Marichromatium purpuratum 984: one gene and its partner. The protein of the gene in region 1 binds, or shares a complex with, the protein of each later gene. Links are inferred from orthologs where the notes say so. Each region holds a gene or a part of one and is shown in the gene's direction. Other genes may lie near its edges.

Region 1 (3,954 bases):
ATGCGCGAATAGACGATGCGACCCGTGTCCTCGTCCTCGAACTTCTCCAGACAGCACTTGCCACAGCCGTCGCAGAGCGCGTCCCATTGCTCGGCGTCCATCAGCTCGAGCGGGGTGGTCTCCCAGAAGGGGGCGGCAATCTGGTTCATGCGGGGTCCTCGGTCGCCCGATCGGGCGCGAAAAGCGCTTCATCTTGCCGTAAAGCCGAGGGTCTCGCCAGGGGGATGATTGAACCGCAAAGACACAAAGGAGCAGAGTGCTAACAGCGTCCTGTCGCCTGTGGATGCATTCAGCTTGCTCGGCGATCCCCGGCGAGCGGTGTTGCTTGCGGGTGGGCGAGTCTGGGGGACCACTGGAGGTGGTCATCCCGTCAGCGCTTTGCGCGCTTTGGGTCTTTGCGGTTCAGACCGTCCCTGGTTGCTGAAGGTCGACCGCCGGGCGCCTGGGCTATAATCGCCGGTCCGGTCGCTGGGCCGGTGGCCGGGTCGAGGAGGAGGGAAACATGGCGAAGGCGCTGATCCAGGCCCCGTTCGGGCCGATCGCCGTCGACTGGCGCGGGGGTGCGTTGGCCGGAATCGATCTCGTGGCGCAGGGCGAGGAGAATTGCGCCGCGCCGTTGGCCGTCAAGCGCGGGTTGCTGCGCCACGAAGGCTGGGAGGAGGACTGATGGCCGAGGACGGGATCCTGATCGAGCGCTTCGTCGAGTCGCTGTGGCTCGAGCGCGGCGCGAGCCGCAACACCCAGAGCGCCTATCGCTCCGATCTGCGCGCCTTCGCCGCCTGGCTCGCCGCCGAGCGCGAGCGCGGGTTGGCCGCGGCCGCGCGTCAGGACCTGCTCGACTATCTGGCGCTGCTCGCCGAGCAGGGGCGCAAGCCGCGCTCGAGCGCCCGGCTGGTCTCCTCGCTGCGTCAGTTCTATCGCTATCTGCTGCGCCGCGAGGTGATCGCTGACGACCCCAGCGCGCGCATCGAGACCCCGCGCCTGGGTCGCCCCTTGCCCAAGAGTCTGAGCGAGGCCGAGGTCGAGTATCTGCTGCGCGCGCCCGATACCACCGACCCGCGCGGTCATCGCGACCGCACCATGCTCGAGGTGCTCTATGCCAGCGGGTTGCGGGTGACCGAGCTGGTCACCCTGATGCCTGCCCAGATCAGCCTCACCCAGGGGGTGGTGCGGGTGCAGGGCAAGGGCGGGCGCGAGCGTCTGGTGCCGCTCGGCGACGAGGCCACCCACTGGGTGCGCGAATACGTCAAGGGGCCGCGCCTGGAGCTGCTCGGCGGGCGTTGCAGCGACTATCTGTTCCCCACCAGTCGCAGCGAGCACATGAGCCGTCAGGCATTCTGGATGCTGATCAAGCGCTATGCCATTGAGGCCGGGGTGCTCAAGCCGCTCTCGCCCCACACCCTGCGTCACGCTTTCGCCACCCATCTGCTCAATCACGGCGCCGATCTGCGCGTGGTGCAGATGCTGCTCGGGCACAGCGACCTTTCAACCACCCAGATCTATACCCACGTTGCCCGTGAACGGCTCAAGCGGATGCATGCCGTGCATCATCCGCGCGGCTGAGCCGGTCGGGCCATATCCCTGTTCGAGGTTCTTCATGCCATCGTTTGACATCGTTTCCGAGTTCGATCTACAAGAGGTGCGCAACGCGGTCGATCAGGCCAATCGCGAGATCGGTACCCGCTTCGACTTCAAGGGCGTCACCGCCAGCTTCGAACTCGCCGAGGACAAGATCCAGCTCGTCGCCGAGCAGGAGTTCCAGCTCCAGCAGATGCTCGACATCCTGCGCCAGAAGCTGGTCAAGCGTAAGATCGATCTCGCCGCGCTGGAGCCGGGCGAGGCGGTGCAGACGCTCAATGCCGCGCGCCAGGAGATCGTCCTCAAGCAGGGCGTCGACAGCGACACCGCCAAGCGCATGGTCAAGGCGATCAAGACGAGCAAGCTCAAGGTGCAGGCCCAGATCCAGGGCGAGCAGGTGCGGGTCACCGGCAAGAAGCGCGACGACCTGCAGGCGGTGATCACGCTACTGCGTGAGTCCGACTGGGGGCTGCCGCTGCAATTCGAAAACTTCAGAGACTAGGAAGCCCCATGCTGAGAATCAGATCCCTCGCCCTGGCCGCCACCCTCGGCTGCCTCGCCACCGCCGTCCACGCCGGTCCCGAGCAGCAGATTCGCGCCGCGCTCGAGGCGGTGTCCCCGGACATCGAGATCCGTGACATCCGCCCGGCCCCGATCGATGGCCTCTACGAGGTGCTCGTCGGCAGCGAGCTGATGTACATGACCGCCGACGGTCGTTATTTCATCGATGGGCGCATCGTCGACCTCAAGACCCGCACCGATCTCACCGAGCCGCGTCTGGCCGAGGCCCGTAAGGGGTTGATCGACGCCCTTGGCGAGGAGTCGATGGTGAGCTTCGGTCCCGCCGACGCCGCGCACACGGTGACGGTGTTCACCGACATCGAATGTGGCTACTGCCGCAAGCTGCACAGCCAGATCGACGACTATGTCGCCAACGGCATCCGCGTGCGCTATCTGTTCTTCCCCCGCGCCGGCGAGGGCAGCGAGGCCTATCGCGAGGCCGTCTCGGTGTGGTGCGCCGGTGATGCCGAGGCGCGTCGCGAGGCGATGACCGAGGCCAAGCAGGGCAAGTCGATCGAGATGCGCAAGTGCGACAACCCGGTGGCCGAGCACATGGCGCTGGGGCGTGAGCTGGGGCTGCGCGGCACCCCGGCGATCGTCACCGAGGACGGCACCCTGATCCCGGGCTATGTCGATCCCAAGCGCCTCGCGGTCGAACTCGACCAGATGGCCGGCTCCTGAGCGCGGCGACGGCGAGTGGCCCCGTGATGTGGTCGCATCAGCTCGAGTACGCCTGGCAGACCGACTGCGGTCGGGTGCGCGCGCACAATGAGGACGCCGTCGGCGTCCATCCCGCGCTCGGCCTGATCGTGGTCGCCGACGGGGTCGGTGGCGCGAGCGCCGGCGAGGTGGCCAGCCGCACCGCGGTCGAGACCATCGCCGAGCGCTTCCGTCGCCACCCCTCGCCACGCCACGACGCCGAGCGTACCCGGCTGTTCGTCGAGGCGGCGATCGAGGAGGCCAACATCGCCATCTGGCGCCATGCCAACACCAATCCGGGGTGCGCCGGGATGGGGACCACGGTGGTGCTCGGCGTGCTCGGTCCCGGCTGGATGGTGGCCGCCCATGTCGGCGACTCGCGTCTCTACCGGCTGCGCGACGGCGTACTCGAACAGCTCTCGCGCGATCACAGCCTGCTCCAGGAGGTGCTCGACCAAGGGCTCTACGACTCGCGCGAGGAGGCGATGGCGAGCGGCATCGGCGAGAACATCCTCACCCGTGCGCTGGGTTCGCTGCCGAGCCCCGGAGTGAGTTCGTCGATCTGCACCCTGGCACCCGGAGATCTCTATCTGTTCTGCAGCGACGGGCTGAGCGGCATGCTCGGCGAGGCGCAGCTGCGCGAGGCGCTGCGCGCGGCCGACCCCGCGTCCCTGGGACGGACCGCCGAGGACCTGATCACCGCGGCCAACGCCGCGGGCGGCAAGGACAACATCACCCTGGCGTTGCTCGGTGTCGGCCCCCGGCTGGTGCCGGAGACCGATCCGCTCGGCTGAGCGGCGTGCCGGCTCAGTTGGTCGTCAGCAGTGCCCGCAGTCGGTAGAGCGCGTCGAGCGCCTCGCGCGGGCTGAGCGCGTCGGGGTCGAGTGCCTCGAGCGCCTCGTGCAGCGGGTCCGGTGCCGGCGGTTCGGGCGTGGGTGCGGCCGCCGGCTCGGCGGCGAACAGCGACAGCTGCACCGTCTCGCGCTCGGCGTGGGCGCGGGCGTTGTGCTCCAGCTCCTGCAGCCGCGTGCGGGCCCGCGCGATCACCGGCTGCGGCACCCCGGCGAGCGCAGCCACCGCCAGTCCGTAGCTCTGGTTCGCCGGTCCCTCGCGCAG
Region 2 (3,481 bases), 3.1 Mb from region 1 along the record:
ATCGAACCGCTAAGACACAAAGGCAGCGAAGGAAGAGGCCAAGGACTGAAGGCCGGCTCCCTTTCTCTCTTCTCCCTTCGTTCCCTTCGCGTCTTAGCGGTTCAGTACCCTGACCGCTGGCGACTGGCGACTGGCGACTGGAAGCCATATTGACAGCACGCGCCGGCGCCGCTCAGGATGCCGCAACACCCCGGCGTGAACCATCGGCGGACGCGGCGCACCAAGAAGGATCAGGCCATACCCGCAAGGAGACCCAGAGCATGCACCCGGCCCCCCGCCACCATCTGTTGCTGTGCACCTGCCCCGATGTCACCCAGGCGACCCGGCTCGCCGAACAGCTGGTCGAGGAGGAGCTGGCCGCCTGCGTCAACCTGGTCCCCGGCCTGACCTCGATCTATCGCTGGGCGGGCGAGATCGCCCGTGACAGCGAGGTCCTGCTGCTGATCAAGACCAGCGCCACGCGCAGCCGGGCGCTCATCGACCGACTCGCCGAACTCCACCCCTACGAGACCCCGGAGGCGATCGCCGTCCCCATCACCGAGGGACTCGCTGATTACTTGAACTGGATCGACACCGCCACAGGAGCACACCCCTGATGTCCCGCTTCGGCCCCCTGTCACGTCTGCTGCCCCTGCTCCTGCTGCTCGCGCTGCTGCTCCCGGGACTCGCCGCCCAGGCCCGCAACGACTTCCTGCTCCCGGATCAGGCCTTCCAGCCCAGCGCCGAGGCCATCGACGCCGACACCCTGAAGGTGCGCTGGCAGATCGCCGAGGGCTACTATCTCTACGCTGCCAAGTTCGCCTTCACCACCGACACCGCCGGCATCACCCTCGGTGAGCCGGTACTGCCCGAGCCCGAGATCAAGCAGGACGAGTTCTTCGGCGAGGTCGGCATCTATCGCGACACGGTCGAGATCACCCTGCCCGTGACGCGCACCGCTGCGGCCCCCGAGGTGCTCACCCTGGAGACCACCTCACAGGGCTGTGCCGACGCCGGGCTCTGCTACCCGCCGCATCGCCAACGCGTCCAGGTACGCCTGCCTGCGCCGCCGACCGCCGCGCCGGCCCCGGCGATCCCGCTGCCCGGCCTCGATGCCGGCGCCGGCATCAGCCGCGCCCTCGGCCTCGACGACGACGAGATCCTCACCGTCGACCAGGCCTTCGACCTCCAGGTCGAGGTGCTCGGCCCCGAACGGGTGCGACTGCACTGGGAGATCGCCCCCGGCACCTATCTCTATCGCGATCTGGTCGAGGTCGCGCTCGACGACGCCCGGCTCGCGCTCGAGCAGCCGGCGCTGCCGCCGGGCGAGATCAAGCACGACTCGGTGCTGCCCGACGGCAGCATCGGCGACGTCGCCGTCTATCACGACCGTCTCACCCTCGACCTGAGCCTGCGCCGCGCCACCACCGAGGCGCTCGACACCACCCTGGTGGTCGGCTACCAGGGCTGCGCCGAGCGCGGCATCTGCTACCCGCCGCAGACCCGCGCGGTGGCGCTCGCCCTCCCCGCCGGCGGCAGCGTCGCACCCCTCGCCGTCGCGCCGCCGCCGGCCACGCCCGCGCCGAGCGCGGCGCCGGTCTCCGAGCAGGACCGACTGGCCTCGACCCTGGCCAACGCCAGCCTGTGGACCAGCATGGCGCTGTTCTTCGGGCTCGGTCTGCTGCTCGCCTTCACCCCCTGCGTGTTCCCGATGATCCCGATCCTGTCCGGCATCATCGCCGGACAGGGTGCCGGCATCACCACCCGCCGTGCCTTCGTGCTGTCGCTGGTCTACGTGCTGGCGATGGCGCTGACCTACACCGTCGCCGGGGTGCTCGCCGGGCTGTTCGGCGCCAACCTCCAGGCCGCCTTCCAGGACCCTTGGATCCTCGGCGCCTTCGCCCTGGTGTTCATCGCCCTGGCGCTGTCGATGTTCGGCTTCTACGACCTCCAGCTACCCGCCGCGCTGCAATCGCGCCTGGCCGCACTCAGCAACCGCCAACAGGGCGGCACCCTCGCCGGGGTGGCGATCATGGGCCTGCTCTCTGCGCTGATCGTCGGTCCCTGCGTCGCCCCGCCACTGTTCGGCGCGCTCATCTACATCAGCCAGACCGGCGACGCGCTGCTCGGCGGCGTGGCGCTGTTCGCGCTGAGCCTCGGCATGGGCGCGCCGCTGATCGTCATCGGCACCTCGGCGGGCAAGCTGCTGCCCCGCGCCGGGGCCTGGATGGAGGCGGTCAAGGCGGTGTTCGGCGTCGCCCTGCTCGCCGTCGCCATCAGCCTGATCGAACGGGTGATCCCGGCGGCGGTGGCGATGTTGCTGTGGGGCCTGTTGCTGATCTGCTCGGCGGTCTATCTCGGCGCGCTCAGCCCGCTCGATCACGAGAGCGGCGGCTGGCGCAAGCTGTGGAAGGGACTCGGGGTGGCGCTGCTGGTCTATGGCAGCCTGATGCTGATCGGCGCCGCCGCCGGCGGCAAGGACACCCTGCAGCCGCTGCGCGGTCTCGGCATCGGCGGCGGCGAGGCGGCCCATGCCGCGTTCACCCGGGTCAAGACGGTCGCCGACCTCGACCGCGAACTGGCCGCCGCCAGCGCCCAGGGCCGCCCGGTGATGCTCGACTTCTATGCCGACTGGTGCGTCGCCTGCAAGGAGATGGAGCGCTACACCTTCAGCGACCCCGCGGTGATCGCCGAACTCGACCGCTTCGTGCTGCTGCAAGCTGATGTCACCGCCAACGACGCCGCCGATCAGGCGCTGATGCAGGGACGCTTCGGCATCCCCGGACCGCCGGCGGTGCTGTTCTTCGGCACCGACGGCGCCGAGCGCACCGGCTTCCGCCTGGTCGGCTTCACCCCCGCCGAGGCCTTCGCCGATCACCTGCGCCGGGCCGCGCCGTGAACCCGGTCAAGGTGGTGCTGGTCACCGCACTGGCCGGCGGCATCAGCATCGGCGCGGCGGTCCTCGGTCAGCGCTGGCTCGACCAGGGCGCCGACCGTGACCATCACGTCGGGCTGCGCGGCGGCACGCTCGACCAGCTGCCGGACTTCCGCCTGTCCGATCTCGGTGGGCGCGAACACACCAGCAACGCTTGGGCCGGCCGCCCGCTGGTCCTCAACTTCTGGGCAGTCTGGTGCCCAGACTGCGCCGAAGAGCTACCGCGACTCGAGCGCTTCGCCAGCGCCCATGCCACCACCGGATTGGCGGTGGTGGCGATCGCCGTCGACCGCCCGGAGACGACCCGCGCCTTCCTCGCCGAACACCCGCTCGATCTCACCGTGCTGCTCGCCGATCTCGAGGCCATCGACCTCGCCCGGCGCCTCGGCAACCGCGTCGAGGGACTGCCCTTCACCGTCGCCTTCGACGCCCGTGGCCGGCGCATCTTCAGCCACACCGGGGTGCTCGATCAGGCACAATTCGAACAACTCGCCGCCCGACTCGCTGACGACCCCGCGAGCGCCCGCTGACGGGGCGTGAATTCGCCGAACCAGCTGGACATCATCC

Evidence for each region. The genes of interacting proteins can lie anywhere in the genome.
Region 2: the proteins of MARPU_RS14560 (region 1) and dsbD are in contact, whole or in part, in a crystal structure (PDB 1JZD), measured with the Escherichia coli proteins. The link is inferred for Marichromatium purpuratum 984 from one-to-one orthologs.

What each region holds. Positions count from the first base shown.
Region 1 is NZ_CP007031.1:3,355,558-3,359,511, reverse strand. Bases 1,018-3,954 are described here. They hold MARPU_RS14560 (DsbC family protein), read left to right. Parts: upstream 1,018-2,088; coding sequence 2,089-2,820; downstream 2,821-3,954. Other genes in these bases: mutS (DNA mismatch repair protein MutS), read right to left, coding at 3,646-3,954; MARPU_RS14555 (PP2C family protein-serine/threonine phosphatase), read left to right, coding at 2,847-3,632; MARPU_RS14565 (YajQ family cyclic di-GMP-binding protein), read left to right, coding at 1,598-2,080; xerD (site-specific tyrosine recombinase XerD), read left to right, coding at 1,018-1,563. Also shown: MARPU_RS14575 (YcgN family cysteine cluster protein), read right to left, coding at 1-149; MARPU_RS17760 (hypothetical protein), read left to right, coding at 503-667; more of xerD, read left to right, coding at 667-1,017. UniProt on the Escherichia coli protein: Acts as a disulfide isomerase, interacting with incorrectly folded proteins to correct non-native disulfide bonds.
Region 2 is NZ_CP007031.1:251,062-254,542, reverse strand. The notes cover bases 208-3,236. They hold dsbD (protein-disulfide reductase DsbD), read left to right. Parts: upstream 208-595; coding sequence 596-2,878; downstream 2,879-3,236. Other genes in these bases: MARPU_RS01100 (TlpA family protein disulfide reductase), read left to right, coding at 2,875-3,236; cutA (divalent-cation tolerance protein CutA), read left to right, coding at 261-596. Also shown: more of MARPU_RS01100, read left to right, coding at 3,237-3,444. UniProt on the Escherichia coli protein: Required to facilitate the formation of correct disulfide bonds in some periplasmic proteins and for the assembly of the periplasmic c-type cytochromes.